One region of the Thioalkalivibrio sp. ALMg9 genome, then DNA from elsewhere that is predicted to be linked to it. Evidence: predicted binding sites of a transcription regulator. Region 1 holds the regulator's gene; each other region holds the start of a gene.
The links. The regulator FliA, encoded in region 1, starts transcription of late flagellar genes. The targets are predictions, from matches to a motif close to GCTAAAGTTNNNNNNNNNNCNGCCGATA.
Positions count from the first base shown of each region.

Region 2: F792_RS0108740 (methyl-accepting chemotaxis protein) is a predicted target of FliA. The motif match lies at 4,800-4,827, and genes of this name have one in related genera.
Region 3: F792_RS0109210 (methyl-accepting chemotaxis protein) is a predicted target of FliA. The motif match lies at 4,581-4,608, and genes of this name have one in related genera.
Region 4: F792_RS0104375 (putative motility protein) is a predicted target of FliA. The motif match lies at 2,526-2,553, and genes of this name have one in related genera.

Region 1 covers NZ_AQYC01000009.1:506,802-514,594, forward strand. Annotated here, with positions in the region: gene flhB (flagellar biosynthesis protein FlhB) at 1-178, shown strand, start outside; gene flhA (flagellar biosynthesis protein FlhA) at 178-2,280, shown strand; gene flhF (flagellar biosynthesis protein FlhF) at 2,354-3,598, shown strand; gene F792_RS0111500 (MinD/ParA family protein) at 3,585-4,409, shown strand; gene F792_RS0111505 (RNA polymerase sigma factor FliA) at 4,406-5,173, shown strand; gene cheY (chemotaxis response regulator CheY) at 5,215-5,595, shown strand; gene F792_RS0111515 (protein phosphatase CheZ) at 5,691-6,467, shown strand; gene F792_RS0111520 (chemotaxis protein CheA) at 6,512-7,793, shown strand, end outside.
Region 2 covers NZ_AQYC01000008.1:698,618-706,410, reverse strand. Annotated here, with positions in the region: gene F792_RS0108755 (response regulator) at 1-196, opposite strand, end outside; gene F792_RS0108750 (lipid asymmetry maintenance protein MlaB) at 189-503, opposite strand; gene F792_RS0108745 (GNAT family N-acetyltransferase) at 733-2,679, shown strand; gene F792_RS0108740 (methyl-accepting chemotaxis protein) at 2,689-4,704, opposite strand; gene F792_RS0108735 (ATP-binding cassette domain-containing protein) at 4,868-6,766, opposite strand; gene F792_RS15105 (hypothetical protein) at 7,277-7,513, shown strand.
Region 3 covers NZ_AQYC01000009.1:4,544-12,336, forward strand. Annotated here, with positions in the region: gene F792_RS0109185 (antibiotic biosynthesis monooxygenase) at 1-311, opposite strand, end outside; gene F792_RS0109190 (DUF3817 domain-containing protein) at 574-876, opposite strand; gene F792_RS0109195 (class I SAM-dependent methyltransferase) at 986-1,603, shown strand; gene F792_RS0109200 (hypothetical protein) at 1,642-1,911, opposite strand; gene F792_RS0109205 (DsrE family protein) at 2,084-2,524, opposite strand; gene F792_RS0109210 (methyl-accepting chemotaxis protein) at 2,886-4,520, opposite strand; gene F792_RS0109215 (hypothetical protein) at 4,785-5,417, opposite strand; gene F792_RS0109220 (alternative oxidase) at 5,487-6,116, opposite strand; gene F792_RS0109225 (rhodanese-like domain-containing protein) at 6,353-6,772, shown strand; gene F792_RS0109230 (hypothetical protein) at 6,938-7,793, shown strand, end outside.
Region 4 covers NZ_AQYC01000007.1:162,592-170,384, reverse strand. Annotated here, with positions in the region: gene F792_RS0104390 (zinc-binding alcohol dehydrogenase) at 1-278, opposite strand, end outside; gene F792_RS0104385 (CDP-alcohol phosphatidyltransferase family protein) at 415-1,194, shown strand; gene F792_RS0104380 (YceI family protein) at 1,187-1,825, shown strand; gene F792_RS0104375 (putative motility protein) at 2,248-2,460, opposite strand; gene F792_RS0104370 (class I SAM-dependent methyltransferase) at 2,694-3,323, opposite strand; gene folE (GTP cyclohydrolase I FolE) at 3,600-4,253, opposite strand; gene F792_RS0104360 (DUF3429 family protein) at 4,278-5,084, opposite strand; gene F792_RS0104355 (NAD(P)/FAD-dependent oxidoreductase) at 5,207-6,589, shown strand; gene F792_RS0104350 (DUF1365 domain-containing protein) at 6,590-7,360, shown strand; gene F792_RS0104345 (cyclopropane-fatty-acyl-phospholipid synthase family protein) at 7,360-7,793, shown strand, end outside.

The DNA of each region.
Region 1 (7,793 bases):
CACCACCGATCTGAACCAGGAAGTGCCCAACGGTCTGTTCGTGGCCGTGGCCCGCATCCTGGCGTACGTCTACCAGCTCAAGCGGGCCGATGCCGACGCGCAGATGCCGGATGACCTTCCAGTGCCCGAGGACTATCTGGATCCTGACAAGCAGCGCGGCCAGAGGAGGGATCGCTAATGGCCTTCTTTGACCGTCTGGGTAACGTGGGCAAGTGGGGGCTGGGGGCGCCGATCCTGCTGATCGCGATGCTCTCGATGATGGTGCTGCCGTTGCCGCCGCTGGCGCTGGACGTGCTGTTCACCTTCAATATCGCGCTGTCGCTGGTGGTGATCATGGTTGCGGTGTACACCCCGCGGCCGCTGGAATTCGCGGTCTTCCCGACCGTGTTGCTGGTCGCCACGCTGCTGCGTCTGGCGCTGAACATCGCCTCCACCCGAGTGATCCTGCTGGAAGGCCACACCGGCACGGATGCCGCCGGCAAGGTCATCCAGGCCTTCGGCGACTTCGTGGTCGGCGGCAACTACACCGTGGGGCTGGTGGTGTTCGCGATCCTGATCATCATCAACTTCGTGGTGGTGACCAAGGGCGCCGGGCGTGTATCCGAGGTCAGCGCCCGCTTTACCCTGGACTCCATGCCCGGCAAGCAGATGGCGATCGACGCCGACCTGAACGCCGGCATCCTGACTCAGGAAGAGGCGCGCAAGCGCCGCGAGGAGATCGCCAGCGAGGCGGACTTCTACGGCTCCATGGACGGTGCCTCCAAGTTCGTCCGCGGCGATGCCATCGCGGGGATCCTGATCCTGTTCGTAAACATCATCGGCGGGCTCACCATCGGTGCGGTGCAGCACGGCATGTCGATCGGCGATGCCGCGACCAACTACGTGTTGCTGACCATCGGCGACGGCATCGTTGCCCAGATCCCGTCGCTGGTGCTGTCCTCCGCCACCGCGATCATCGTGACCCGCGTGACCAGCAGCCAGGACATGGGCCAGCAGGTGTACGGGCAGATGTTCTCCAACCCGCGGGTCCTGTACGTCGCCGGTGGCGTGATCGGCGCGCTGGGCGTCGTGCCGGGCATGCCGAACGCCGTGTTCCTGGGGCTGGCGGCGCTGATCTTTGGCTGGGCCTACCTGCTCAAGCGCCGGAGCCGCGAGGCCGAGGTGGAAGTGGAGCGCATCCCGCAGGAAGACGAAGGCGGGGCTCGTTCGGAGGATCGCGACCTGACCTGGGAAGATGTCCCGCCGGTGGACTTGGTCTCCCTCGAGGTCGGCTACCGCCTGATCCCCTTGGTGGACCGCACCCAGGACGGCCAGCTGATGGGCCGGATCAAGGGCGTGCGCCGCAAGCTGTCGCAGGAGCTCGGCTTCCTGCTGCAGCCGGTGCATATCCGCGACAACCTGGAATTGAGCCCGAACGCCTACCGGATCAGCCTGCTGGGCGTCACTGTGGCGGAGGCCGAGGTGTTTCCCGATCGCGAACTGGCGATCAATCCGGGCGAGGTCTTCGGCACCGTCCCGGGTACCCCGACCAAGGACCCGACCTTCAACCTGGATGCCCTGTGGATCGACCCGTCGGATCGCGACCAGGCCCAGGGCGCCGGCTATACCGTAGTCGACTGTTCCACGGTGATTGCGACGCATTTGTCGCAGGTGTTCCGAGAGAACGCCCACCGCTTGATCGGGCACGAGGAGGCACAGCACCTGCTGGATCAGCTGGCGCGGCATTCGCCGAAGCTGGTGGAGAACCTCGTGCCCAAGACGCTGTCGCTTTCGATCGTGCTGAAGGTGTTGCAGAACCTGCTGGCCGAGCAGGTCTCGATCCGCGACCTGCGCACGATCGCCGAAACCCTGGCAGACGACGGGGTGAAGAGTCAGGATCCCGGCACTTTGACCGCTGCGGTGCGCGTCGCGCTGGCGCGCTCCATCGTCCAGGACCTTGTGGGACCGGAGGATGAGCTGCCACTGATTGCCCTGGACCCATCGCTGGAACAGCTCTTGCATAAGTCCCTGCAGGGCAGCTCGGGTGGCACGGTTGGACTGGAGCCCGGGCTGGCGGAACGGTTGCAGCGTTCGGTTGCGGACGCGGCGCGCCGCCAGGAGACAGCCGGTCAAGCGGCGATCCTGGTGGTGGCACCGGAGATCCGTTCCTGGATTGCCGGCTGGTTGCGCGGCGCGGTTCGCAGCCTGACCGTCCTGGCGTTTACCGAGATCCCCGACAACCGGCGGATTCGGGTAGTGGCCACGGTCGGTCAGGAAGAAACGGCGAAGCAGTCCGCATGAGACATAGGGGTTCCGCCGCGCGAGCGGCGCAGGAGATCAAAGCATGAATGTCAGACGATATCGGGCCCGGGACATGCGCGACGCCATGCGTCAGGTGCGCGAACAACAGGGAGAGGATGCCGTGATCCTCTCCAGTCGCCGGGTGGATGGCTGGTTGGAGGTGGTCGCCGCCCTGGAGGATGGCGAGTCCTCGGAGCCGGTGCGCGAGCCGGAGGCTGCAAAGCCGGCCCGCGAGGCGCGTACCGCCGACCGTGCCCCGAATTCGGCGGCGCCTGCCTGGCCGGCCGACCCCGAGCTCACCGCGATGCGCCAGGAGTTGCGTGACCTGCGAAGCCTGATGACGCGTCAGTATGCGGAGAGTGACGAGGCCCGCTGGGCCGCCCGTCATCCGCTGGCGGCAGAATGCAAGGTCCGCCTGATCGACCGCGGCTTTAGTGAATCGCTGGCGCGCAGCCTGGCGGGCAGCATCCTCGATGACAGCTCCCCCGAGCAGGCTTGGGAGCGTCTCCGCGCGCGGCTTTCGGGCGCGATTGCCACGCATCGCCCGGCGATCCTGGACGAGGGTGGGCTGCTGGCGATGGTGGGTCCGACCGGTGTCGGCAAGACCACCACGCTGGCACGGATCGCGTTGCGCCAGATCCGTCGGATGGGACCGGATTCGGTTACGCTGGTGACCCTCGATAGCCAGCGCATCGGTGCCACACGGCAGTTGCAAGCCTTTGCGCAGATGGCGGGGATTTCGGTGCGCGTGTTGCAGAATGCGCGCGAACTGCGCGATCTGGCGCGGCGCGTGGACGATGGCCACCTGATCCTGGTGGATACCGCTGGGCAGGCGCCGCGCGCGGTGGAGGAGGAGTCCCTGTTCGCGCATCTGCCGCCGGATATCCGCGCCGAGAGCTGGTTGGTCGTGTCGGCCACGACCCAGGGCAGTACGTTGCGGCGGGTGCTGGAGGCGTTTCGCAAGGCGGATCCCTCGGCGCTGGTGCTGACCAAGCTGGACGAGGCAGAACAGCTGGGCGAGGTCCTGTCGGTGTTGCTGGACCAGCACCTGGGACTTGGGTTCGTGAGCGATGGCCAGCGCATCGCCGAGGATTTTCACCGGGTTGATACGGGGTATCTGACCCGCCTGGCACTGGACGACGATGCCGAGGGTGCGCGGGCGGGTGGCAATGCCCGCGAGACCTGGGCCGCCGAACGGCTGGCCGAAATGGAACCGCCGCGACGCTCGCGCTCGCCTCTGCGCCCGGCGCAGGGGACCGAGCCGGCCACACTGGAACTGATTCAGCCGGTTGGAAAGGGGCGTTATGCCACGCACTAACAAGCCGTTGAAGGTCATTGCGGTCGCGTCGGGCAAGGGCGGGGTCGGGAAGACCAACGTGTCGGTCAATCTGGCGGTCGGCCTGGCCCGGTTGGGCCGCGAGGTGATGCTGTTCGATGCGGATCTGGGCCTGGCCAACGTGGACCTGTTGCTCGGGATGCGCCCGGAGCGCACCCTGCACGACCTGGTGACCGGCGCGGTGGACAGCCTGGACGATGTCCTGGTCCAGGGGCCGGACGGGGTGAAGGTGGTCCCGTCGGCCTCCGGTATCGCGGCGATGGCGAACCTCACGCCGGCGGAGCACGCAGGGCTGATCCATGCCTTCAGCGCCTACCGCAAGCCGCTGGATGTCCTGATCGTGGATACCGCTGCGGGCCTGCAGGAGTCGGTGACTTCGTTCTGCCGGGCGGTACAGGAGACCCTGGTGGTGGTCTGCGACGAGCCGGCTTCGATTACCGATGCCTATGCCCTGATCAAGGTGCTGCATCGTGACCACGGGCTGCGGCGTTTCCGCATGGTCACGAACATGGTCAGCGGACGCGAGGGGGCGGAGCGGCTGATGCAGAAACTCAATACCGTCTGCGGCAAGTACCTGCCGGAGGTGGTCCTGGACCTGGCCGGCTATATCCCCATGGACGAACATCTGCGCAAGGCCGTGCAGAAAAGGGCGCCGGTGGTTCAGCAGTATCCCGGCAGTCCGGCCGGCAAGGCGTTTGCCGACCTGGCACACACGGTGGATCGCTGGCCAGTCGGTGGGGGTGACCACGGGGGCGTCGGGTTCTTCGTGGAACGAATGCTGCAGAGCGCATGATGACGACGCGTAATCGACTTTCCGGCTACCAGGCGACGTCCACCGCGACCGGTGGACACGAGAAGCTGATTGCCGATCACGTTGAACTGGTGCATCGCATTGCGCACCACCTGATGGCCCGTCTACCGGCCTCGGTCCAGGTCGATGACCTGATCCAGGCCGGCATGATCGGTCTGCTGGAGGCGGCGCGGCAGTTCGAGGGCGGGCAGGGGGCGACCTTTGCCACCTACGCCGGAATCCGCATCCGCGGTGCGATGATCGACGAGTTGCGTCGCAGTGACTGGACGCCACGTTCGGTGCATCGCAACAGCCGGCGTATTGCCGCCGCGATCCAGAGTGTCGAGGCCCGCGAGGGGCGTGCGGCGCGTGGGAGCGAGGTGGCGGCCGAGCTGGACGTGCCTATCGATGACTATTACGACATGCTCAAGGACCACGCCGGGGCCCATCTGTTTGCACTGGACGATCTGGGTGGCGGGGATGACGGGGCCGATCGCGTGATCGAGGGGCAGGAAGTCTCGCCGTCGCGTAGCCTTGAGGCTGGCGAGTTTCGCGAGGAGTTGGCCGAGGCCCTTGGGGATCTGCCTGAACGCGAACGCCTGGTGCTTTCGCTGTATTACACCGAAGAACTGAATCTGCGCGAGATCGGGGCTGTTCTGGGCGTGACCGAGTCGCGCGTGAGCCAGATTCGCAGCCAGGCGGTCATTCGGCTGCGCGCGCGCATGGGGTCGTGGCTCGAAGACGGCGCGGCTTTGCAGTTATTCTAAAACTCACCTTACGAATCCCGGAGTGACGTGTGGACAAGGGAATGAAAATTCTCATCGTGGACGATTTTTCCACGATGCGGCGCATTATCAAGAACCTCTTGCGCGATCTTGGCTTCAATAATACGCAGGAAGCCGACGACGGCAGCACCGCGCTGCCGATGCTGCAAAATGGTGATTTCGACTTCCTGATTACCGACTGGAACATGCCCAACATGCCGGGCATCGACCTGCTGAAGGCCGTCCGGGCGGATGCCAACCTGAAGTCGATGCCGGTGCTGATGGTGACGGCCGAGGCCAAGCGCGACCAGATCGTGGAGGCCGCGGAGGCGGGTGTGAACGGTTATGTGGTCAAGCCGTTTACCGCCGAAACGCTGAAGGAAAAGATCGACAAGATCTTCGAACGTATTGAAGCACAGGGCTAAGGATCGCCCGGTGGTGAATACGGACGACGTCCGTCTCGCTTGCGCGGGTGGGCGTGACCCGGCTCCTTCGGCGCCGTACCAGCAAGAGGCTCCTCATGACTGAACAGGAACACCCCCCACGCGACGGCCAGCTCGAGCTGGCCCGACAACTGGTGCAGACGCTCGAGGCGGGCGACGACGCGGCGGCGCGCGCGCTGGTGCAGGATCTTGCGCGTCCTTACGACCGCGAGCTCTTCGATGAACTGGGCAAGCTGACGCGCGACCTTCACGAGGCCTTGCAGAGTTTCCGTGGGGACTCGCGTCTGGTGGAGCTGACGCAGGCGGAGATCCCGGATGCGAAGGAACGCCTGAACTACGTGGTCACCATGACCGAGCAGGCCGCGCACGCCACGATGGGCGCCATCGAGTCGAGCCTGCCGATCGCCGAGTCGTTCAGCCAGCAGGCGGCCGACTTGACCGCCAAATGGACGCGGTTTCGCAACCGGCAGCTCTCGGTGGACGAATTCCGCGATTTCGCGCGTGAGCTGGACAGCTTCTTCGGGCAGGCGGGCGAGGACGCCGAGGAGTTGCGGCGGCTGCTCTCCGAGGTGCTGATGGCGCAAAGTTATCAGGACATTACCGGCCAGGTGATTCGCCGGGTGATCCAGTTGGTGACTGACCTCGAAGAGAACCTCGTTACCCTGATTCGGCTCTCCAGCGGGCGCATGGAGCAGGTCGAAGCGGCCGAAGCGTCTCTGGAACGTGGCGAAGAAGACCGCGAGGCGGACCGCAAGGGTCACGGCCCCAGTGTGCCAAAGACTCAAGATTCCAGCGCAGATGTCGTTCAAGGACAGGACGAGGTGGACGATCTGCTATCAAGCCTGGGCTTCTAGCAGTGCCCCCCATACGACTGGCGCCACGGGACCGGAGAGACTGAATGGCCATCGACCCCAATGACGAAATCCTTCAGGACTTCCTGATCGAGGCCGGGGAACTGCTGGAGGGGCTCAACGAGCAACTCATCGACCTGGAACAGAACCCGGACGACCGGGATCTGTTGAATGCGGTCTTTCGAAGCTTCCACACCATCAAGGGGGGCGCCGGGTTCTTGAGCCTGGATGCGCTGGTGACGGTGTGTCATCACGCCGAGGACGTCTTCAATCTGCTGCGCAACGGCGAACGCCGTGCCGATAGCCATCTGATGGACACCATGCTCCGCGTGCTGGACTCCCTGAACGTCATGTTCGGGGATCTGCGCTCCGGAGTGGACCCGACCCCCGCCGATGCCGCGGTGGTCGAGGACCTGCGGCGCATGGCAAAAAACGAAGACGTCGCCGGAGATACCGCCGGGGCGCCGCCCGCGCCTGAACCGGAGCCCGTCCCCGAGCCACAGGCCTCGGCCCCCGGCGACGCCATGGTGGGCGGCGGGGAGGAGATCACGGACGACGAGTTCGAGGCCCTGCTGGATACGTTGCATGGTGACGGGGCCCCGGCACCCGTGGACGCGGCCGTGCCGGGCGACGCCGGGGCCAGCGAAGACTCGGGCGGTGATCTGATCAGCGACGACGAGTTCGAGAATTTGCTGGACGAGTTGCAGGCCAAGGGCGGAGGTCCGGCAATGCCCGAACCGGCTGCGGACGACCCTGCGGATCCACTGCCGACCGAGCCCGCGGCCGTGGCGCCCGAGCCGGAAAAAGCGGTAACGCCGGAACCGGCGGCCGCCGGTGGGCAGGGCGGCGGTAGTGCCCGCGCCGGCGGGGCCGAGGCCGGTGGGCGCTCGGCTCCGCAGGGCGAGACCTCCGTGCGTGTGGATACCGAGCGCCTGGACGAGATCATGAACCTGGTGGGCGAGCTGGTTCTGGTACGAAACCGGCTGAGCATGCTGCGTTCGCAGCATGTCGACGACGAACTGGGCAAGGCGATCAGTTCGCTGGCACTGGTGACCTCCGACCTGCAGACCTCGGTGATGAAGACCCGCATGCAGCCGGTGAAGAAGGTCTTCAATCGCTTCCCTCGAGTGATCCGCGATCTGTCGCGGAATCTGGGCAAGGAGATCGAGCTGGAGATCTTCGGCGAGGAAACCGACCTCGACAAGAATCTGGTCGAGGCCCTGTCCGATCCGCTGGTGCATCTGGTGCGGAATGCTGTGGACCATGGCATCGAGACGCCCGATGTGCGCGAGGCGGCGGGCAAGCCGCGCAAGGGTACGGTCGTGCTCG
Region 2 (7,793 bases), on a different contig from region 1:
CGCGGGTCAGCTGCAGGCCGTCCATGGCGGGCATATTCACGTCCGTGATCACCAGATCCGCCTTGGCGCCCTGGGCCTTGCTCAGGCCATCCTTGCCGTCGCGGCCCTCGACGACCTCGTGCCCGGCCTGCTTGAGGGTGAATGCGACCATCTGGCGCATCGAGGCGGAATCGTCCACCACCAGAACCTTAGCCATTGATGTCTCCTGAATCCTTGTCGTCGTGTTGTGCGGCGCTCGACCCAAAACCGTCTTCGGGTGCGCCCAGTGCCTGCAGGGCCTGGGCCAGAACCGCGCTGGTCCCGATGAGCGAACAGCCCTGCGCCTTGCGGGCGGCCGAATGGCGGGCCATCAGCAGGACCTGCACGCCGGCGGCGTCCACATCATTCACAGCCGCCGAATCCAGCTGCAGGTCTTCGCCGACATCCAGTGCCGCGCGCAGTACTTGCCAGCATTCGGCTGCGGTATCGATGCGCAGGCGTTTCGGCAACGCAATGGGGGTCATCTGCAGTACCCTTTCATGAACTCGGTCACACTGTACAGGTGTTGTACAGTATTGTTCCAGTTCTTTGTAAAAATCTTGTACGGCTGGAAGCATTAAACCTTGAGACACGTTTCACCCCGGCCGCCCGATCAATGGCTGGATCTTCGGCCCGGCAGTGTGAGGAGATGGCCGCTTTCATCCCCGGAAACTCGTTCGTTCATGCGTGATCTGATCTCAGGGAGCCACTGACATGGAGGCCCGTACGCTCTACCGGTTGTCTGCCGATAATGCTGGCTGGCAGGCGGCTGCGAACTGGCTGCGGGCTGCTGCGGCGCAGGGGCCGGTGCTGTGGGTGGGGCGTTCGCCGCCCGGCGGGGTGCCGCATGTGGCGCCGGCGCAGGCTGGGCATTGGCTGGGGCACGAGGTACAGGCCCTGGTATTCGAGGCCCGGCAATCGCTCGCGGTGGATGCCCTGGTCACGGTCGCAGGCCTGCTGGTCGGCGGTGGCACCCTGGTCATCCTCGACGGCACCGGCGGAGACGGGGCGTTTGCCCGCCGCTGGCAGGCGGCGCTGGCCGAGCCGTGGGTGCGGACGGTGGAGCCACCGTCGGTGGATCGACGGCCCGGAATCAGGCCGAGGGCGGCGGGCCCGTTTGCGTGGACGCCGGATCAGGCCGTCGCGCTGGGGCATTTGGCGGGACTCGCGCCGGGCGCATGTGTGGCGTTGACCGCCCCGCGTGGCCGCGGCAAGTCGACCCTGCTGGGCGAGTTCCTGGGCACGGCACTGCAGCGCGGCGAATCCACGATCACGCTGACGGCGCCGGGACCACGGGCCGTGGACGCATTGCTGGCGCGCGCCCGACATTGGACGCACGCGCCGGAATGGCACTACCGGGCCCCGGACGTTTTGCTGGAACACGCGGAACCGCTGGATACCTTGATCATCGACGAGGCTGCGAGCATGCCGGTCGAGCGCCTGCTCCAGTTGGCCCGGCTGGCACGGCGCCTGGTGCTGGCGACCACGACCGGCGGCTTCGAGGGGAGTGGACAGGGCTTTCGGCTGCGTGCGCTGCCGGCCCTGGAGGGGGCGGGCTTTTGCGTGCGGCTACAGACCCTGGATACACCGGTCCGCTGGGCCCGGGGCGATCCGCTCGAGGACTGGATGAATCGGCTGTTCCTGCTGGAGGCGGCGAGTCGCCCCCCGGTCTCCCAGGCCGTGCGGCTGCGCTGGAGCACGGGCACGGCGCTCGCGGACACGCCGCAAACCCTGGAGGCAGTAATGGGCCTGCTGGCAGATGCCCATTACCGCACACGGCCCTCCGATCTGGCGCGCTGGCTGGATGATGCGGGTGTTCACCTGTTGCTGCTGGAAGGGGCGGCGGATGGCGCCCTGTTCGGGGTGGTTCTGATCCAGGAAGAGGGCGAACTGGAACGCGGGATAGCCGAAGCGGTTTGGTCGGGCGAACGGCGCCCGCAGGGGCATTTCCTGCCGTGCACCGTTGCGGCCCGGGGTGACTTCGACCTGGCGGGGGAGGGCGCGTGGCGCATTCAGCGCATTGCGGTGCATCCGCATTGGCAGGGGCTGGGCCTGGGGAGTCGTCTGTTGCGTGCGGTCGCGGACCGGGCTGGTGCCAAGGGGGTGGCGCTGATTGGCGCGAGTTTCGGGCTGCAACCTGTGTTGCTGCACCTTTGGCTGCGCGCGGGTTATGGCCTGGTGCGAGTCGGCATCCAGCCGGATGCGGCCAGTGGCCAGGTGAGCGGCGTGGTCCTGCGTGCGACCGCGCCCCGATTGCAGCCCCGGCTGCAACAAGCATTGGCGGCCTTTCGGCGCGACTGGCCGGCCTGGCATCCACGGTTCCTGCCGGACACGACCGCGGCCATGGTGAGCGAAGTCCTTGGGGATCAGGATGCGGAGGGAGATTGTCCCTTGCCGCCGGTTGACCCGGTGGCGGATCTGAAGGAGGTCCGAGCCTTTTCCCAGCGGGCGCGGCCCCTGGAGTGGGCGCTTCCCGCGTTGCTGCGGCAGTTGGCGGTGGCGCCGCCGGACGAGCCGGAAGGTCAGCTGCTCGAGGCGAGCCTGGCGCAGCCCATCGACTGGGACCGACTGGCACGCGAGCTGGAGGTTTCCGGGCGGCGCGGCGTCACCCGAAGGTTGCGTCGCGCCGCCCGGAACTGGCTGGAGGCCCGGAGCCTGTAACCCGCCCGGTCAGAGCCGGAACTGGGCCAGTGCCTGCTGGATCTCCTTCTCTACCTGCTTGAGCTCGTCGGAGGCGGCGCTGACGCGGTCGGCGGTATTAGCCGACTGATCCGCCTCGTCGGAGATCTGCACGATGTTGCGGTTGATGTCCTCGACTACCGTGCTCTGTTCGCGCGAGGCGACCGCGATCTGCTCGGTCATCTCCACGATCGTGGTCACCGACTGGCGGATCTGTTGCAGGGCACCGTTCACCTCGGAGGTGTGCTCCATGGTGGCCTCGGCCTCTTCCTGGCCGTGCTGCATGGCCTTCACCGCGCTGGTGGTGGCGGACTGCAGGCGCGCGATCATGGTCTCGATCTCGTCGGTGGATTCCTGCGTACGGGTCGCCAGCTTGCGTACCTCGTCGGCCACCACCGCGAAGCCGCGGCCGTGTTCACCGGCGCGGGCGGCCTCGATGGCCGCGTTCAGGGCCAGCAGGTTGGTCTGTTCGGCCACGCCGCGGATCACCTCGAGGATGGTCCCGATCTGCTTCGAGTCCTCGCCCAGCTTGGCCACGGTGTCGGCCGCCTGTTCGACCGTCCCGAGCAGCGAGGCCATGGACTCGATGTTCTTGCTCATCACCTCGGAGCCGTTGTTCACTGCATTCCCGGCCTCCTGGCCCGCCTGGGAGGTCGCATCGGTGTTGCGGGCGATCTCCTCGGCGCTGCTTTGCAGTTCGTTGATCGCGGTGGCGACGCGGTCGGTCTCGTCGCGCTGGCGCGAGACGGCCTCGCGGGCCTGGTAGGCCTCCTGGTTCAGGTTCTCGGTGGCGCGATTCAGCGTCTCGGTGCCGCCGCGGGCATTGCCGATGGCCTGGGCGATCTTGTCGGTGAAGCGGTTGAAGGCCCGGCCCAGCTGTGCGGTTTCGATCAGGCCGTTCTCGTCCAGGCGACGGCTCAGGTCGCCGTCGCCGTCCGCGATCTCCTCGAGTGCCGCGGTCGAGTGGGCCAGGGCGCGCCGGACCACCAGGATGATGAACACCGCGCCGGCCAAGCCCAGAATCACGCCAATCAGGGCCAGTACGCCCTGGGTGGTCTGGGTCGCGCGCATGTCGGCGGTCAGGGCGGCGGCGCTGCGCTCGGCGCGATTGGTAATCCGCTCGCTGAGTCCCTGCAGGTGGTCACGCGCCTCGATCAGCACGGGCCCGATCTCGGTACGGATCAGGTAGGCGTCTTGCAGCGCCTGTTCGCTGCCGTGGATCTCGATCAGGTCATCCAGCGCCGTGTTCTGGGTGTCCAGCGCCCCCTGAAAGTCCTCCAGCGCGATCTGCTGTTCGAAGTCCAGCTCGTCGAACTGGTCCATCAGCTGTGCGGTGATGTCGTTGGTGCGAGTCGCGAACAGTCGGACATTCTCGCGGAAGGCATCGTCACGGAAGGCGATAAAACCGCGCAGGTTCGAGGTGACCTGCACCACCGACATGCGCAGGTCATGCAGGGTGTCGAGACGATCCCAGGACCGCTGGAAGCGCGGGAGGCCCATCTCGGCGCTGATCATCATGTTGGTCTGCTGGGTCATCTCGCGGCTGGCAGGGTTGGCCCGGGCATTGGCGATTCCCAGCGCCGGCATGTTTTCGGCGGCGTTTTCGGCAACCTCGATCAGTCGGTCCTCGAAGCTGGCGAACTGGTTGACCAGGCGGCGGACCTCGGTTGCGCTGGCGGACAGTTCCTCGTCGGCAGCGATCACCGGGTTGTCGTTCAGGGCGCGGGTTGCGCCATCGAGGTCACGCATCGCGTTTTGCCACGCGTCGCGGTGGGACTGCTCCTCGCTCATCAGGTAGAACCCGAGAAACGCAGCGCTCTCCTGCAGCAATTGCTCGACGTCATTGACCCGGGCTACCGCCGGGTAGTCGGCCTGGGTGAGCTGTTCAACCCCTTGGCTGCCCGTACTCATCGCGCGCAGGGCCAGCAGGGAGTTGATGATCAGGATGGCGACCACCAGGCCAAAGCCGGCAATCAGTAGCCCCCGAATGGAGAGTTTGTCCAGCATGCGATGACTCCTTCTGGGCGCCTTGTGTCCGGCGCTTCACGAACCGGCCGCGGCCATTACGACCGCGGACTCGAAAGGTGGTGATTCAACCCCTGTTACGGCCGGCCGCGCTCAGAGTTGAGCCGGTTATTCAGGGAGTCGCCGGAGGATGACGTGCCGGGGCTCAGTCGGATTCCAGCTGTTCCCAGCGCTCGTAGCAGAGGGCCAGTTCAGACTCGACGGCTTCGAGCCGCGTCTGCAGTTCGCGCATGCGGTCACCGTCGCGCAGGGCATCCGGCTCGGTCATGGCCGTGGTCAGGCTTTGCTGTTCCTGTTCCAGGGCCTCGATCTGTGCCGGCAGGGCCTCCAGTTCGCGCGCGGTCTTGTAGGACCGTTTGCGTGGGGTCGCCGGTGCCGGCTCGGGTGCGGGCGCCGCGGGTTTGGCCGCGGGCTCGGCCTTCGCGGTCGCTCCGGACTCGCCCTCCAGCAGGCGCCGGGTGACCCGTTCGGGCAGGTCGGACCAGCCGCCGACGAACTCCTCGACCGCGCCATCGCCCGGCAGGACCAGAGTGGAGGTCGCGACGTTGTCGAGGAACGAGCGGTCGTGACTGACCACGATAACGGTGCCGGTGTACTCGATCAGCAGCTGCTCCAGCAGCTCCAGGGTCTCCACGTCGAGGTCGTTGGTCGGCTCGTCGAGCACCAGCAGGTTCGCCGGGCGCAGGAACAGCTTCGCCAGCAGGAGGCGGTTGCGCTCGCCCCCGGACAGCGCCGATACCGGCTGGCGGGCACGCGCGGGCGGGAACAGGAAGTCTTCCAGATAGGACAGGATGTGGCGGCTCTCGCCATTGACCATGACCCGGTCGCGGCCCTCGCCGACCGCATCCTGAACCGTGGTTGCCTCGTCCAGACGGGCACGGGCCTGATCGAAGTAGGCGATCTCCAGCTGGGTGCCCAGCTTGACGCTGCCTGCGAGCGGCTCCATCTGGCCCAGGAGTCCGCGCAGCAGGGTGGTCTTGCCGGCCCCGTTGGGTCCGACGATGCCCAGGGCATCCCCGCGCTGCAGCAGCAGGTTCACGTCGCGCACGATGGGGGTGTCGTAGCCGAAATCGGCGTGTTCCGCCTCGATCACCAGGCGTCCGGAGCGCTGCTCCGGACTCAGCTTCATCTTCACCTGGCCGCCGCGTTCCCGGCGTTCGGCACGCTTGCGACGCAATGCCTGAAGGGCCCGCACGCGGCCTTCGTTACGGGTGCGTCGCGCCTTGATGCCCTGGCGCACCCAGACCTCCTCCTGGGCCAGCTTGCGGTCGAACTCCGCGCGCTGGGTGGCCTCCGTTTCCAGCCTTTCGGCCTGGCGCTCGCGGAAGGCCTCGATGGATGGTGGGTGCTCGTACAGATGCCCGCGGTCCAGCTCCAGGATGCGCGTGGCTACGCTCTCCATGAACTGGCGATCATGGCTGATGAACACCACGGTCAGTCCGCTCTCGATCAGGAACTGCTCCAGCCAGCGGATCGCGGCCACGTCCAGGTGGTTGGTGGGCTCGTCGAGCAGCAGCAATTGCGGGCGTTGCACCAGCTCGCGCGCCAGCCACACCCGTCGCTTCAGCCCGCCCGACAGCGCGGCGAACTGCGCCTCGGGATCCAGGCTCAGGTGCGAAATCGTGGTCTCCACCCGGTTCTGCAGGCTCCAGCCGTCGATGGCGTCGAGTTTCGATTGCACCGGCCCCATCTTGTCCAGGGCGTCCATGTCACCCGATGCGGCGGCCTGGCTCAGGTGGTGGAAGCGTTCCAGCAACCGGCCGGCCTCGCCGAGGCCCTCGGCGACCACGTCAAAGACCGTCCCTTCGATTCCGGGCGGTAGTTCCTGGGTCAGGTAGGCGGTGGTCAGGCCATCCTGGCGGGTCAGTTCGCCGGAATCGGCCTGGGCTTCGCCGGTGATGACCTTGAGCAGGGTGGACTTGCCCTCGCCGTTGCGCCCGGCGATCGCGACGCGTTCGCCGGGCTCCAGGCTCATGTTGACGCCATCGAGCAGGGAGGCCATGCCGTAGGCCAGGTGGATGTTGCGCAGGGTGAGAAGTGCCATTCGAATTCCGGTCGCGAGCAAGTGTTGTTGCGGGCGTCAAGACTATCACCTTGGCGTGCCGTAGCGCGCACCGTGAGGCCTTTCAGGCTCGCCATCCCGGAGCGCGAATTGCGTTCTTTCTACTGCCAGCCGGGAGAGGCCGGGCCTGGTTCGCCATCTGGTGTTTACGGTGCTTTCGTCCGGCCGCCTGCCAGGCGCTGACTCGCCAGCGCGCCGCGAGGTACTTCTTTTCTCGTGCAAAGAAGTACCCAAGAAACACGCCCGACTGCCGCGACCCCGGCCCGCTGCGCGGGCCGGGGTTTCCCTCGCTCCGAGGCTTTTCGCGGGCGGCGCTGAACTCGCTGCGCCTTCGGCTCCGCTCAGACATCCAGCGCCTTGAATCCCGCGAAAAGCCTCTCCACTCGGCGCGACGACAACGGGGGGAAGGTCCAAACAACGGCCGTCCCGGCGATGTTGCTCATGGATGGAGGCTGGGTCTTCCGGCATCTTTGGCACGCTCGGCCTGCGGCCATGGCGTGCCGCGCCGGCGAAGCGGGCGCCGGGGGGCGTAGGATGCCGATAAGCGTAGCGAATCGCATCAGGGTGTCGCACGGCGTGGGGAGCGGTGCGTTTCGCTGCGCTCAACCGCACCCTACGGGACAGGGGCTGGCTGCTGGTGTCCGGATACCGTCTGTCTTGACCTTCTCCTCCCGTATGGAGCCCCTCGCGGAGGGCGTGATGGGCCGGGAGAAGGCGCTGGATGTCTGAGCGAAGCGCAGCGTAGCGAGTTCAGCGCCGCCGGCCCAGCGCGTCCGGAGCGAGGTTCCCGGGCGGAATCCGGGGGCCCTTCTTTGGGTGCTTTCTTGGGCAAGCAAGAAAGTACCTCGGGGCGCGCTGGCGAGTCAGCGCCTGGCAGGCGGTCGGACGAAGGCACCGTAAACACCAGATGCCGAACCAGGACTAGCCACAACCAGGCAGGCGGTGGACCGACACCACCATAAAGACCGGATGATGAACCGTGCTTAGGCTAGTGAGCGGGGACGAGGCG
Region 3 (7,793 bases), 500 kb from region 1:
TGGGCGCGCTCGTGCATCCCGTAGTCGCGGACCACCTCGGCCACGCGCAGGCGGTAGTCGGCGAAGATGCCGCCGCGGCCGGCCGCCTGCACCTGGCGGTGTTCCTCGAGGTTGCGCCATTCCCGAACGGCGGCTTCATCCCGCCAGAAAGACAGTGACAGCACCTTGCCCGGCTGGCTCAGGCTCTCGAAACGCTCGATGGAGAGGAATCCGTCGACGTCCTTCAGGTGTTCGCGCAGACTCGCGGCCGCATCCAGGTAGTCCTGTTTGCGTTCGGCGTGTGGTTCCACTTCGAAGATTACGGCGATCATGGTGGGCTTTGGTATGGGGATGAAGGGCCGATTAGACCACGCGAACGTCGGTGTTGGGGAAGGCATTCAAGGGACGAGTGGCCAGTCCGATTCATCGAGGCACACCTGGGGCCGTCATCCCGGACGCCGCGCAGCGGCGATCCGGGATCTCCGGCGCTGGGGGAGTCGCTGACGTAGGAGATCCCGGCTCTGCGCTTCGCTCCGGCCGGGATGACGAGCGGGGGCAGCAGCCGGTTGGGTGGTGGCCCGTGATGAGTGAGCGTCAGGCCGTCCTGGCCGCGCTTGCGTTGGGGATTTCGCGCCGGATCAGGTGGTCGACGTAGAGAAAGCCGAAGGGCACCACCCCAAGGAACAGGACCAGCAGCCATTTCCAGACTGGCCACCCGCTCAGGTGGCTGGCGATCAACGACGTCGCGCCATAGACGATGAACAGGATGCCGTGCAGCCAGCCCACGTAGGTCACCGCCAGTGGCATATCCGCGTAGGTGCGTAGCGGCATGGCGACAAAGAGCAGGGTGACGAGGGAAATGCCCTCGACAATGCTGATCAGGCGGAAGAATTTCATAGGGCTGGCCCGGCGGCATGGGAATCGGCGCGGAGGGTAGCACACGGGGCCCGAACGCCTGATAACCTTCCGGTACGAGAAGCCTTTGCTCCGGTAACCAGGAACCCGCATGAGCACCAAGCCGCACTGGGAAGACGTCTACCAGACCCGCGCCACCGATGCCGTGGGGTGGTATCAGGCGGAGGCGCGGACGTCGCGGGCCCTGATTCGGGCGGTGGCGTCGGCCCCCGATGCCGCGATTGTCGATATCGGTGGCGGTGCCTCGGTCCTGGTGGACGAACTGCTGGCTGAGGGCTATCGCAACCTGACGGTGCTCGATCTGTCCGGGGCGGCGCTCGAGAAGGCGCGCGAGCGGGTCGGGGAGCGCGCCGCAGCGGTCGCATGGCAGGAAGCGGACGTACTGGAACACGCATTCCCGGAGGCAGCGCTTGATGTCTGGCATGACCGCGCGGTGTTTCACTTCCTGATCGCCGCGGATCAACGGGCCCGATACGTGCAGCAGGTGCAGCATGCCCTTCGCCCGGGGGGGCATATCGTAATCGGGACCTTTGCGCTGGATGGCCCGGAAAAATGTTCCGGCCTGCCGGTGCAGCGGCATTCCCCGGAGACCCTGCAGGACGCGTTCGGTCCGGGTTTCGCGCTGGTCAAGTCGCAACGCGAGGTCCACGTGACCCCGGGCGAGACCGAGCAGCCGTTCAACTGGTGCGTGTTCCGCAAGAACGCCTGATCCCGACCGCACCACGTTCAGCGGTGCCGCCGCGGCGATCAGCGGCGTTTGACCTCCGCGGCATGGGCCTTGGCCCGGGAGCGGATCTCCTCGAAAAACAGTGCCTCCCAGCGGGTGTTGCGTTCGTCCCTCGACAGGGCGTTGTCCTGCGCCTCGCGCTTGAGGCGCTCATCCGCCCCCGCCTCCGCAGCGTCCAGGATCTGCTTGAAGCTCTCCTGTGCCGCGGCCGCCTTCGGGTCGATCCCTTGGCGTTGCAGGACATCGGCCAGCAGTGCCCCGCCTTTCTTCCACTTCGACCAAAGCCTCATAAGTGGCCCCCTGGGGTTCGTTTGGAACGGCCCGGTCCCATGCGTGACGGGCTTGGAGCCTGGGCTCCGCCAGACAACAAACAGTGTACCCGGGCGCGCCTGCGATGGAATCCGGCCGTCCAAACGGAAAAGGCCCTCCGAAGAGGGCCCCGTCAGCATCGAAAGCGGGCGATCAGTTCGAGAAGAAGCGCACGTTCGGATCGGCCATATAGGCACCGACTTCTTCCGGGTCGGCCGGGGTGATGCCGTCAAGCAGGTCGGCCTCGGTGTAGTCCGTGTTCGGCAGGAAGATGGCGCAGGTCTCAACGGTGGCGCCGTTGTTGAGCAGGTTCATCATCAGCTGCTGCGCGTTCCGGTCGGCCGGCTGCATGGTGGCGCCCTCAAAATCTTCGGTCGCCATCGTAGCGGCGGGGCCGCACAGCAGGACGCGGATCTCCTGACCCTGACGCATGCTCTGGTTGGCCAACACCATGGACATGAACTGTGTGTGGTCGTCGGCCGAGGTGACGCTGACGAACAGCTTGGAGGGCTCATCCGCCTGCGCAACTGTGCCGGCACCGGCACCGGCGAGGGCGAGAAGGGCGGAAGCCGCTAGAGTCTTGATGGCTCGCATGGAGTCTCCTGATTGGTTCGAAAAATGGAACGTCAGAAGATAAGCGTATGCTGATCATAAATGCAAAAGAATGCGTCTAGATCGTGTTTATCGGGCTCCCCGAAATTCATCCACCTTCGGCAGGTGGAAGCATCGCGAACAACCTGAGGTACTGAGGCTCGGAGTGCGGCCGGGGTCTCGAGTTCCCGGTGGCCCTTGACGAGCCTCCATTTTTTGCATCGCAAGTTCGGAGCGCGTGGCTTCTCCTGACGGATCCGTTTCTTCGGATGCTTTCGTGCAAAGCGGTGGCCGCCCGCCTGGCAAGCCGGCACGCCGGAGCCGAAGCCGAAGCCGAGCTCGCGGTGCTCTGTAGGAGTGGGGGTCAGCCAATGCGGTAGGCGGAGGCCAGGTCGCGTACACGCGAGGCGATGTCCGCGACCTCCTGGCTGGCGGTCGCCGTCTGGCGGGCCCCGTTGGCGGTATCGCCGGTGATGTCATTGATGGCGTAGATGTTCCGGTTGATCTCCTCGGCCACCGCGTTTTGTTCTTCGGCCGCGCTGGCGATCTGCGTGGTCATGTCGCTGATCCGACCGACTGCCTGGACGATGGATTCCAGCGCCTGGCCGGCGCGTTCGGCGTCGTTGCTGGTGGCCTCGGCCATTTCGCGGCCGCGGCCCATCGCGGTGACGGCGTTGCGGGTACCCGCCTGGAGCGACTCGATCATCGCCTGGATATCCGCCGTGGAGTCCTGCGTGCGCGAGGCGAGGGTACGCACCTCGTCGGCGACCACGGCGAAGCCGCGTCCCTGTTCGCCGGCGCGGGCGGCCTCGATGGCCGCATTCAGGGCCAGGAGGTTGGTCTGCTCGGCAATGCCGCGAATGACGTCGAGCACCGAGCCAATCTGCTGCCCCTTCTCGTCCAGGTTGCGCACGGATTCCTCGATGGTCGCGACTTCGCCCGACAGGCGTCCGATGTCGCTGACCACCGTGCGCACCACTTCGCCACCCGCGCGGGACTCCTGATCGGCTTCCTGGCTGGAGGACGCGGCATCGGAGGCGTTGCGCGCGACCTCCTGCACCGTCGCGGCCATCTCGTTCATCGCCGTCGAGACCTGTTCGGTCTGCGAGCGCTGCTGGTCGATGTTCCCGTTGGTCTGGGTACTGACGGCGGACAGCTGTTCCGCGGCAGAGGCCATCTGATCCGTCAGGGTGCGCAACTCGCGGATCGAGTCCTGGAATTGGTCGAGCATGCTGTTCAGGGCGCCTGCAGTGGCGCCGATCTCGTCGTCGGAGCGAACGTCGACCCGGCGCGAGAGGTCATGGTGCTCGGCGATCTCCGTGAGTGTCGCGCGCATCCGCGAGATCGGGAGTGCCACCGAGCGATACGTCCACACCCCGGTGACCACGACGATGATCAAGACCACCAGCATCAGCGCGCCGCTGCGCACCAGAACCTGGGTGTAGAACGCCGATACCCGCTCGGCCTCGGTCCCGGCAACATCGATCTGCAGGTCGACCAGCTGGGTGATCTGGTCGCTGATCGGATCGATGGTGTCGTACAGGGGACCGTTGAAGGCGTCGAGCTCGCCCTGGACATCGCCGGACATCCCGCCCAGAGCCCCCTCCAGGCGGTCCAGGTGGGCGTTGGCTGCGCGGAACAACCCGCGGGCACCATCAGCCAGTTCCTGCTCACGGGGCGTCAGGGTCGTGGCCAGGTAGGCGTCCCAGATCTCGGCGATCTCCTCTCGTGCCTCACGGACGTCGGCGAGTGCCTCTTCCGCCGTCATCCGTCCGGCGTCCGCCTTGTTGACCGCGTCGATGACCAGCACCGCATAGTTGTCGGCGATGGTCTTCAGCTGCTGCAGGGGCACGACGCGGTCGTGATAGATGTTCTGCACGCCCTCTTCGATGTTGGCTGTGCCGCGTGCGGCCAGGGCCGCCAACAGCAGGAGCGCGGCCACGGGTACCACGATGGTGATGACCAGCTTGGATCGAACAGAGAGCGAGCGGAAATTCATGGGCGGTCCTTGTGTGGCCAGTATTGGGAGCAGCCCGCAACCTCGGGCCTTGACCACAGTAAACGGCCTGGCCGGCCAAACCTTGAGGTGGGTCACCCGTGGCGACGTCCGCTAGAGTCCGCCGCCAGCCGGTTCGAATGGGTGTCGGGCCTGCACGGTTGGCGGTGTATTTGCTGGGGGTTCCGCGGCGTTTTCTGCGGGGCCGACTGACGAAGCAAAAGGCAAGGTTTGACCCCGAAGGTCGCGAAGGTCTCGCGTTCTACTTCATCTCGCGGACGGTCCGGACGACAGGGTTTCGCGGATGCGCCGCACGTCGCGCACATACTCCAGCATGGCTGTCATGGCATCGGCGAACAGGTAGGCCCCGAACAGGACCATCCCGCCCGCGAACAATCCGGCGAGGGGCCACAGGATCGCCGTCAGGATGGCCAGTCCCCAGCTCGCCGGTTCCACCAGCTCGGCTTCAAGGCCGAACGCGGCCACCGCAACGCCCGCAAAGGGCTCGACCGCCGTCAGGGAGATGACCGACAACGCCAGTGCGAGCAGCACGAAGGCAATCGCCAGCAGTTCGCCGACCAGCCGTGTGCAGACGACAACGCAGGTGATGGCGGGATAGTCCCGCGTCTCCAGCGCGCCCAGTGCGCGGGCCCTTCGCCACAGGAGCACGACCCAGGCCAGCACCGCAACGGCAAAGAGGGCCTGCAGCAACACCAGGGATGCGACCGGCCAGGGCACCTGCGGCGTTTCCTGTGCCAGCGTCCAGAGCGTCACCGATGTCAGTAGCCCGACCAGGCCCGTCAGGACCGCGATACCGCGCAGCCCCCATCCTGCCAGCCGCTGCAGGGGGAGTGCGCCCTCGGTCCCGCCGGTTGTCTCGTCGTTCACGGCCGTCTCCATGTCGTTCGCATACGGCCACACGATAGTGCCCGAAAACCGGCCCCGTCAGGTCGCGGGAGAGCGCCCGGGTCAGTCTTTCTTGCCGAGCAGGTCGGCGAAGCCGTGGTTAACGTCCCGGTGGCCTGCCTCGTCGGCGCGTACCGCGCGGATCACATCGGACAGGCGGGCATCTTCCGGAAGGTTCCAGTACTGGATTGCGCGTGCCGGCGCGGCGACGTTATCGAGCCCGCCGGACTCCACTTCCTCCAGGTACTCGGTGTAGCTGACGACCGCTTCCTCTTCAAAGTAGCCTACGATCCGGTGCGCCGTGCGCGACGAGATGATGTAGATCATAAAGAACAACGTGTAGAAGAAGCCCTGCGCCAGGATGATCAGGAAGCGCTCCAGCCAGTTGGGCGAGGTGATCTCAATGAAGGTGAGCAGGTGCATGCGCTCGTTCTCGGCCTCGTCCATCAGCGTGCGGATCCAGCCGTGGTCATCCTCCATGCGCCGCAGCGAGCGCAGGTGCTGCAGCGTGGCGCCCACCATGCCGGGGACGCCCGCAACCGTCTCCAGGACCACGGCGCGGTGTCCGTAGCGCCGGGCAAAGAAGGTGTCGGCGAAGAATCGCATCAGCGAGGTAAAGCCCCGTGCGACGCGGTCGGAGAAATCACGGGGTTCGTGGTGGCGGCTCAGGTCGATATCGCGGTCGTTCGGCATGCTGCCCCTAACGCTGATCAGTGCGCCGTTTCAGGCGGCAGGTATCCATGGAGCATAGAACCCGCCGTCTGAAATGTCGTGGGGCCGCTTCACAGAGCGTGAAACCCCATGCATGACAGAAGCCCGGACCGGGTTTCTGATGTCCAATGTCGAGGTTGTGGATGGGGCGGTGCAAGCGGGGGAACCGGGAGCCGAGAAGGCGGCCTCAGAGAGAGGCGAACATCAAAGGAGAACGCATGGCGAACGAAACGAGCAAGCCGCAGCTGGAGATCAGCGTGAACGCGGCGCGCGAACTGGTCGATATCGGCCTGGCCGTGTTGCTGGATATCCGTCAGCCCTTCGAACTGGAGCTGGAAGGCGCGGTAGAAGGTGCCGTCCCTGTGCCCCTGTTCCGCCTGAAGCAGTTGCTGGGTCGCGAGCTGTCCGAGGAGGAACAGGAACTGCTGGATGCGGACGAGCCGGACGAGCGGGATTTCCAGCACTTCATCTCCCTGATCAACCGCCACCACGTCACCCAGGACCAGATCCTGCTGTGCCTGTGCAACAGCGGCCGCCGCAGCCTGCGTGCCGCAGAGCTCCTGCGGGACCTCGGGTATGCACGCTGCCTTTCCGTCCGGGAAGGTTTCCGCGGCTGGACCAGCAAGGGAGACACATGATCCATGGGCATGTTCGCCAGTGCTGATCGCGGATATGGGCTATCTAAGGAGGTGAGTGGGGGCGACTTCGCCTCAATGGTCACCGTTTCGGGCCCTGACCCGGGGCCGACCCCGTCATGACCGTCAATGGGCGCCGGCCGGGTGATTCTACGGAGGGGCGCTGCCATGCTTCGACTGCCGGCCGTTCCGTTTGCCCACCAATCCTGGTGCCGACTGCACATCGTCGCGCTTGTCGGGTTGGCTCTGCTTGTCGGAAGCCCTCTACTGGCGCATGCGGATGGCGCCGAAGACTGGCTGGCCGCCATTGCCGAATCACCGCTGGGCGAGCCGATTGCCGTTACCTCCACTGTGCAGGGCGGCGTCGTCGAGGGGGCGGTGCACGCCCGGCTGCCGTATTCGTTTGCGCTGGTGGCCAGTGAGCTGGAAGCGCTTTCGGCGTGGTGCGAAATCACCGTCCTGCACATCAACATCAAGAGCTGCGTCTACCGCGAGGGGGCGGACGCCTTGCTGCACCTGTACGTGGGCCGTGCGCGTTACGAGCAGGCGGAGTATGCAGAGCGTGTGGAACTCGTCAGGCGGTCGGCCCAGATGGGTGAGGACTGGCTGCTGATCGAGCTGGAGGGCGATCGTGGGCCGTACGGAACCCGGGATTACTCCATTGTCGTCCACGTCGTGCCGCACGACACGGGGACCCTCGTCAACCTCGAGTATTCGTTGCGCTTCGGGGTGATTGCCCGGCTGGCCGCGCTCGTCTACCTCGCCACCGGGGGACGCGAGCGGGTGGGTTTCACCGTGGTCGGTTACGAAAACGGCGAGCCACAATACATCGGCGGCCTGGAAGGCATGATCGAGCGCACCGTCATGCGTTTCTATCTTGCACTGCAGGCCTGGCTCGACGTCCGCGACCGGCCGGCTCAGGAGCTCCTTTTGGCCCGCCTGGAACGCTGGTTCGACCTGACCGACGAATACCCGCGCCAGCTACGCGAGCTGGACCGCGAGACCTACCTCGAGCAGAAGCAAC
Region 4 (7,793 bases), on a different contig from region 1:
CCCCCCGCCTCGACCGTTCCGACGCTGATGTATCCGTACTTGACCGGCCCGGGGAACTCGCCCGCCTGGAACGGCGCGCGCATCGCCTGATGCTGGCTCGCGGGGACCCGGCCATGAAAGACCAGCGCCTCGGTCCCGCGACTGATCGCGGAAAACTGCGTGCGCACCCGCACCTCCCCCGACACCGGCTCCGCCAGTGCCTCCGGACGCAGTTCGCCCGTGCCGGGACGGACGACCCAGAAGGCCTGTTCGGGAGCCGGCGTGTTCACCGGAGGCACTGCAAGGTCAGCATGCAAGGCGGCGTCATCATCCGCGCAGTGTGGGCGAAGCGCATTCCAAGCGGCAACTCCCGGCGCGCGGCGTGGTCGCAAGGCAAGGCCCCGGAGACCTCCCACGGAGGGCTACAATCCCCCCATGGAATCATCCACCGCCAAACGTCGCTCCGCGGCACGGATACGGACCGGTCTCCGCGTCTGGGCGGCCGACGGGCTCGTCGCCGGCCTGCTGGGCCTGGTCGTCACGGCGGCGCTGATGCTGCACGCCGAACTGGGACCGCACGCAATCCTCGGCTTTGTCGTGCTCTGGTTCATGCTCGGCGCCCTGCTCGCCACCACCACCCCCCCGGACGGACTGGCCCGGGACGGGCGTGGCCCCGGCCCGGCCAACCGGGTCACGCTCCTGCGCGCCGCCCTGACTGCACCCCTGGGGGCCCTGGTATTCGTCCCCCCTGCCACGGGTGACCCATTGCTGGCCCTCTGGGTGATTGCGCTGGCGGGCCTGGCCCTGCTGCTGGACGGGCTCGACGGGGCCGTCGCGCGGCGAACCGACAGCGCCACCGCATTCGGGGCCCGCTTCGACATGGAACTGGACGCAGCGATGATCCTGGCTTTGTCCGTGCTCGCCTGGCAGATGACCGCAGTCGGCCCCTGGGTGATCCTGATCGGGCTGATGCGCTATGCCTTCGTGCTGGCCGCCCGCCCCTGGCCCTGGCTGGCCGGGGCGCTGCCACCCAGCCGCCGCCGCCAGACCGTCTGTGTGCTGCAGGCCGTGGTGCTGCTTCTGGTGCTGATCCCCGGCCTGCCCGCCATTGCCGCCATCACCATCGCCCTGGCCGGGCTACTGGCCCTCGGCCTGTCCTTTGCCGTGGATATCCACTGGCTGTACCGCCACCGACCGGAGGTGTGTCATGACTGACGCCCGCAACCACCGCTTTTCCAGCCGCCTGCGCTCCGCGCTCCTGACCTGCCTGCTGACCGCGACCTTCGCCCTGCCCGCTGCCGCCCTGGCCGATGCCGACCGCTGGGTCATCGACCCCGACCACTTCGCAGTCGGTTTCCTGGTCGATCACGCCGGCTACGCCAAGGTCATGGGCATGTTCCTGGAGGCCGAGGGCGAGTTCACCTTCGACCCGGACTCGGGCGAGCTGGAGGGCGGCTTCTTCGTCATCAAGACCGACAGCGTGTTCACCAACCACGCCGAACGCGACGACCATCTGCGCAACGAGGACTTCCTGCACGTCGAGGAATACCCGGAGATGCGCTTCACCGCCACGCACTACCAGCCCACCGGCGACAACACCGGGCGCCTGAGTGGCGGTCTCGAGCTGCTGGGCGAGACCCGCACCATCCATCTCGACGTGACCATCAACAAGGTCGGGCGCTACCCGTTCCCGCTGGGTGGCCTGTTCGGCCGCCCGTACGTGCTGGGGGCGTCGATGCGTGGCAGCTTCGATCGTTCCGATTTCGGCATGACCTACGGCCTGACCCGCGACATCGTTGGCGACGAGGTCGAACTGATGATCGAGTTCGAGGCGCAGCGGCAGTAACGGACGGCCGTCTGAAAGGATTCACCACGAAGCACACGAAGAGACGAAGGAAACACCGGGGCGTGTAACCACAGAGGGCACCCAAGACACGGAGCGTGGCAGGCTCCTGGCCTGCCGCGCAGGGCGCGACGGCTCTGGACGGAAGACCGCGTGATCGCGGGGTACGGGGGCATCCGGACGCAGCGGATCCGACACCCGGGACTAGAACACTTCCGCGTCATCCCGGCCGTAGCGCAGAGCCGGGATCTCCAGCCCATGACACCCACGCCGCCGCGCACCCCCGCGAGATCCCGGATCACCGCTTCGCGGTTTCCGGGACGACGCGGGTCGAGATCGCTCCCGAGTGCGATTCGATGGCAAAACGAAAAGGCCCCGGGCAGTAACGCGCCGGGGCCTTGCAGGGCGAAAGGACTGGGGGGGCGTCAGGCGGTCATGTTGATGTTGGTGCCCACGTTTGCCGGCAGACCCTGTGTGGCGGCCTGCATCTCGCCAATGTCGGGCAGTGCCTCCAGCATCGACTGAGCGGCCATCTCCTGCGACTCCATCGCCTTCTTCTGCAGGGCCACATCTTTCTGCATGGCCAGCTGCTGCTGGCTTTGCTGGGTGGCCATTGCGGCAATCGCGCTTGCGTCCATCCTGGTACTCCCGAACTCTGAATGTACAGGCCCGCCTGCGCTCAGGACGACGGACCTGCCCCCGGTGACGGCCGCATCCCGCAAGACTTGAGCCTCCATGCACGATTTTTTCGCACGCGGGAGAATTTTCAACGCACAACCTCACGACGACCATCAGCACCGGAACTCTCGTCGCCGATCCTTCCCCTTCTTCCCGCCTGCGTGCCCTTCGTGGTGAACAAGGTCCTCGACCTTCAATCAGTCTTCCCGGCGTTGTATCCGGCAGGACCTTCGGGCGCATGGCAGACCCGCGCGGCAAAGCGCCGCATCACGCCGCGGGCCACGCGATCCTCGGGGTCGATACAGAACCCGGCCTGTTCCACCGCGGCCTCGGTGTCGCGATTCGGATGGCAACCGCCGGTGACGCAGGTCCAGGCCGGCTGCACCCGGTCCTGCGCCCGTCCCAGCAGCGGGCGGGTGTGGCGCACATGCTCCAGCATGCGCAACGCGCCGCCGTCCGCCAGCACCCGGCGCACCTCGCCCAGGGCCCGCGGCGGGTCCTGGACGCTGCAGAAAACCAGGCCGGAGACCACGCTATCGAACACCCCATCCGCAAATGGCAGCGCCTCGGCCTTCGCCACCACCAGCGGGACCGCCGGCGCACGGCGTCGCGCCCTCCGCAGCGCGGCCAGGTCCGGATCCATGCCGATCACTTGCGTCGGATCCGCGTACAGCGGCAGATCGCGCCCGGTCCCGCACCCGACCTCCAGCACCCGGCCTTCGGCGCCCTCCACCAGGCGCCGCCGCCAGCGGCGCAGCCCCAGAAGATCGGCACCAGCCATCAGGCCGTCATACAGCCAGGGGATCTGTTCAAGACCGCGCATCGCGACTCCGTGGGTGCCAGGGGGAGAAATGTGACGCATGCCACATTCTTGCGGCGGGTGGCAGGAACCTGTTTCCACAGTCCCTGTCCACTTATACAAGTTGCGGAAATCATCGGCTCGTGGCAACGGCAGCCGGTGATCCGCCGTTCGGACGCAAACCCTCCATCACACGGGTGTCCGAATGATCTTTGGCCCGGCGTCTTCGCCGGGCCATTTTTTTGCGTGGCCGCTCCGACCGGTACAGGCTGACGCGTTCGCGCCAGCACAGCGTCTCCCTCAGTTGCCGGTACGGCCGATCAGATTGAGGAATTCGCGCCGGGTGCGCCCGTCCTCGCGGAAGGCGCCCAGCATCACCGAGGTCGCCATCGAGGAGTGCTGCTTCTCCACCCCGCGCATGGTCATGCACATGTGCTTGGCATCCACCACCACGCCAACCCCCTTGGCCCCCGTCACCTGCATCAGCGCCTCGGCAATCTCGCGGGTCAGGCTCTCCTGGATCTGCAGCCGCGCGGCGAACATGTCCACGATGCGGGCAATCTTCGACAGGCCGATCACCTTGCCATCCGGCAGGTAGGCGACATGCACCTTGCCGATAATCGGCAGCAGGTGATGCTCGCACAGGGAGTACAGCTCGATATCGCGCAGCAGGACCATCTCGTCGTTATCGGACGAGAACAGCGCATCATTCACGATGGTGTCCAGGTCCTGCTGGTAGCCACGCGTCAGATACTGCATCGCCTTGGCCGCGCGCATCGGCGTGTCCCGCAGGCCCTCGCGTTGCGGATTCTCGCCGAGCCCGGCGAGAATCTCGCGGTAGTGCTCGGCGAGTTGTTCCGGGGCGGCCAGCGGCTGGCCCGAGGCAGGGGTGGCCGTCGGCTCGTCGGCCATGCGGGCATCTGCGTTCATCGATGGTTCCTTGTTCTCGTTCATTCTCGCGTTCTTCCTCTTTCCTGCTCAGGCCGCGATGGTGACCGCGAGGCCGGAGGCCAGGGCCAGCATCGCGCCCACGGTCAGCACCAGGCGCAGACCGAGATAGCCACGGGGCAACGCCCGCCGCTGCAGGCTCAGCCGGTCCACCCACCACACCCCAAGAAACAGCACGGCCAACGTCATCAAGGCCTGCGGCAGCGGCTGCAGCACCGCCAGCCAGGCCAGGACGGACGGCACCACCGCCCACACCGGCGCCGAGAGCGGACCCACCCGGTGCTGCCGATCCGCCAGATAGATTCCCCAGTGGACCGCCCCCAGGAACGACAGGATCACCGCACCATAGAGCGCCAGGGCCTCCAGCGCGAAAACCTGCCATTCGGGCTGGGCCATCCAGGCGCCGATGCCGAAGAACGCGAAGGGTAGCAGCCCGGCATACCCGAGCACCTGCAATGCAGGTGCCGGGGTATCCGGGCGCGCACCCTCGCCGCGCGCCTGCAGGGCCCGGTGGCCCAGGTACTCGCGCAGTTCAGGGAGGCCGCCGATCACCCCTTCGCGCGTCACAAACAGCGGCAGCACCGCGGCGCCGGTGGCCTGTTGCAACGCATGGAACTGCTCGCGGTTATGGGCCGAACCCATGCCCCACTCCAGCCGCTGCCAGCGCCCCGGGGCCGTCGCCTTCAGAAGCGCCTCGGCATCCCGGAAATCCGACAGCCCGGAGGTGATGCCCACGATCTCGTGGGTCGTCAGTGCATCGCGCACCTCTGCTGGCCACTCGGGGGCGCCCGCTTGCGCCTGGTTATCTGTGTTCACGATCCGCGTCTCCCGCTGCACCTGTTTCGCGGTATACCGCCCTCCTATTGGAAGCCGGGGAACTTTTTACCGCCACCATTTACAAAGATTGTACAGTTATTGTATAAGATGTACATCGCCCTGCGGCCCGGAGATCCACCACCATGCAACGCTCGCGCATCGCCGTCATCGGCGGAGGCATCGCCGGCCTGTCCGCCGCCTGGATTCTGCAGACCCGGCACCAGGTCCAACTGTTCGAAGCGGAACCGGAGCTCGGCGGCCATGCCCATACGGTGGAGGTACCCGATCCGCAGGGCCACACGGCCATCGATACCGGCTTCGTGGTCTACAACGAGCGCAACTACCCCCTGCTCACCCGCCTGTTCACGGAACTCGACGTCCCCACCCAGGATACGGACATGTCCTTCGGCTATTCGCGCCAGCCCGCGGGCGTCGAGTATGCCGGCTCCGATCTGAACACCCTGTTCGCGCAGCGCCGCAACCTGGTGCGCCCGGCTTTCCTGCGCATGGCGAGCGATATCCTGCGCTTCAACCGCCTGGGCAAGGGCCTGTTCGAGCGTGGCGAAAGCCCGGAGGGCACGCTCGGCGCGTTCCTCGCCCGACACCGACTGGGCCGCGGCTTCGCCGAGGACTACCTGCTGCCGATGGCGGCCGCGATCTGGTCCTGTCCGCCCGAGGAGATCCGCGAGTTCCCGGCCGCCAGTTTCCTGCAGTTCTTCCACAACCACGGCCTGCTGGATCTGCGTGATCGCCCGCAGTGGCGCACGGTGGTCGGCGGCAGCCGCGAGTACGTCCAGCGGCTCGCGGAGCGCCTGGAACCCGGCAGCGTGATTCACCAACCGGTGCGCGCAGTGATCCCCGATGCCGACCGGTGGCGGGTCCTGACCCACGATCAGGCAGCGGGGTTCGACGCGGTCGTGTTCGCCTGCCACGCCAACACCGCGCGCTGGCTGCTGAACAAGGCCGACCCGGCGCGCGAGCGTCTGCTCGCCGCCTGCCGCTTCCAGCCCAACCGCGCGGTACTGCACACCGACCCGGCGCTGATGCCCCGCTCACGACGCGTGTGGTCCTCCTGGAACTATCTCTCCGGGCGCTCCACCCAGGCGCGCGACAGCGTGTCGGTCTCCTACTGGATGAACCGCCTGCATCGCCTGGAACGGCGCCAGGACTACATCATCAGCCTGAACCCCTGGCGCGAGCCGCACCCGAACACCGTGCTCGGCGAACAGCACTGGGAACACCCGGTCATGGACACCGCGGCAGAGAAGGCGCGCCAGCGCCTCGCGGCCACCCAGGGCGAGAACAACCTGTACTTCGCCGGTGCGTGGATGGGCTACGGCTTCCACGAGGACGGGCTGCGCTCGGCGGTCGCCGTCGGCCAGGTCCTGGGCATCCAACCGCCGTGGTCGTACCCGGCGCAGCCCGCGGACGCCCCCGCTCACCCCGGGCGCGAACCGGAACCCGCGATCCATGGCGGCGGGACGGTACCGGTCCACGCGCCGGCCGCGCAATCCCGGAGCGCGTGAATGGACGCCGCCCTGGTCCATGGCACGGTGCTGCACCAGCGGTTCTTTCCGCAGCAGTATCGCTTTCGCTACCCGGTAACCAGCGCGCTGTTCGATATCGATCGCCTGGCGGAGACCACCCGGCACTGCCGTCTGTTCTCGCTGAATCGCTTCAACCTCTTCAGCCTGCGTACCCGGGACCACGGCCCGCGCGACGGTCGCGCCTGGCGCCCGTGGATCGAGGCCCACCTGGCCGAGCACGCCATCGACCTGGCCGGCGGCCCGATCCACCTGCTGACCATGCCGCGCGTCCTCGGCCATGCCTTCAACCCGCTCAGTGTCTGGTACGCCCGGCATGCCGACGGCGACCTGCGCGCCATCCTGCTGGAGGTGCGCAATACCTTCGGCGAGCACCACCACTACCTGCTGCACGAGAACGGCGCCCCCATGGCCCTCCCCGTGCGCCAGGAAAAGAACAAGGCCTTCCACGTCTCACCGTTCATCGACATGCACGCGCGCTACGCCTTCACCCTGACGCCGCCACGCCTGCAGTCCGGCGCATCGCTGCGCATCGCGATCAACGAATACCAGGACCAGGACCTGATGCTGGTGGCCTCGCAACACGGCCGCCTGCGCCCGTTCAGCGACCGCGCGCTGCTGGCCGCCTTCCTGAAGAAACCCTGGATGACCCTCAAGATCCTGCCGCTGATCCACTGGCAGGCTCTCAGAATCTGGTGGCGCGGCGGGCGCTATCACCCACGGCCCGCACCCCCCGCACAGGAGATCGACTAATGGCCCTCGACCACCTCGACACCCCGCAGGAAGGCACGACCCGGCCCGACTGGGCCCTGCGCCTGGTTGCCCGCGCCCTGAAGGACATCGACACCGGGCAGATCACCCTGATCGGTCCGTCCGGCGACCGCATCACCGTGCGCGGGCGCAAGGCCGGCGTCGAGGCGGTATGGCACTTCCGCCGCCCGTGGCGGGCCATCCTGCGCCTGCTGCGCCACGGCGATATCGGCTTCGCCGAAGGCTTCATCAGTGGCGACTGGATCACCCCCGACCTGCAGACGCTGCTGCGCTTCGCCACCGACAACGAACAGGCCCTGGCGCCGATGGCCGAGCGCCCGACATGGCAGCGTGCCATCGACCGCATGCGCCACTGGATGCACCGCAACAGTCGCCGCGGGAGCCGCGCCAACATTCGCTTCCACTACGATCTCGG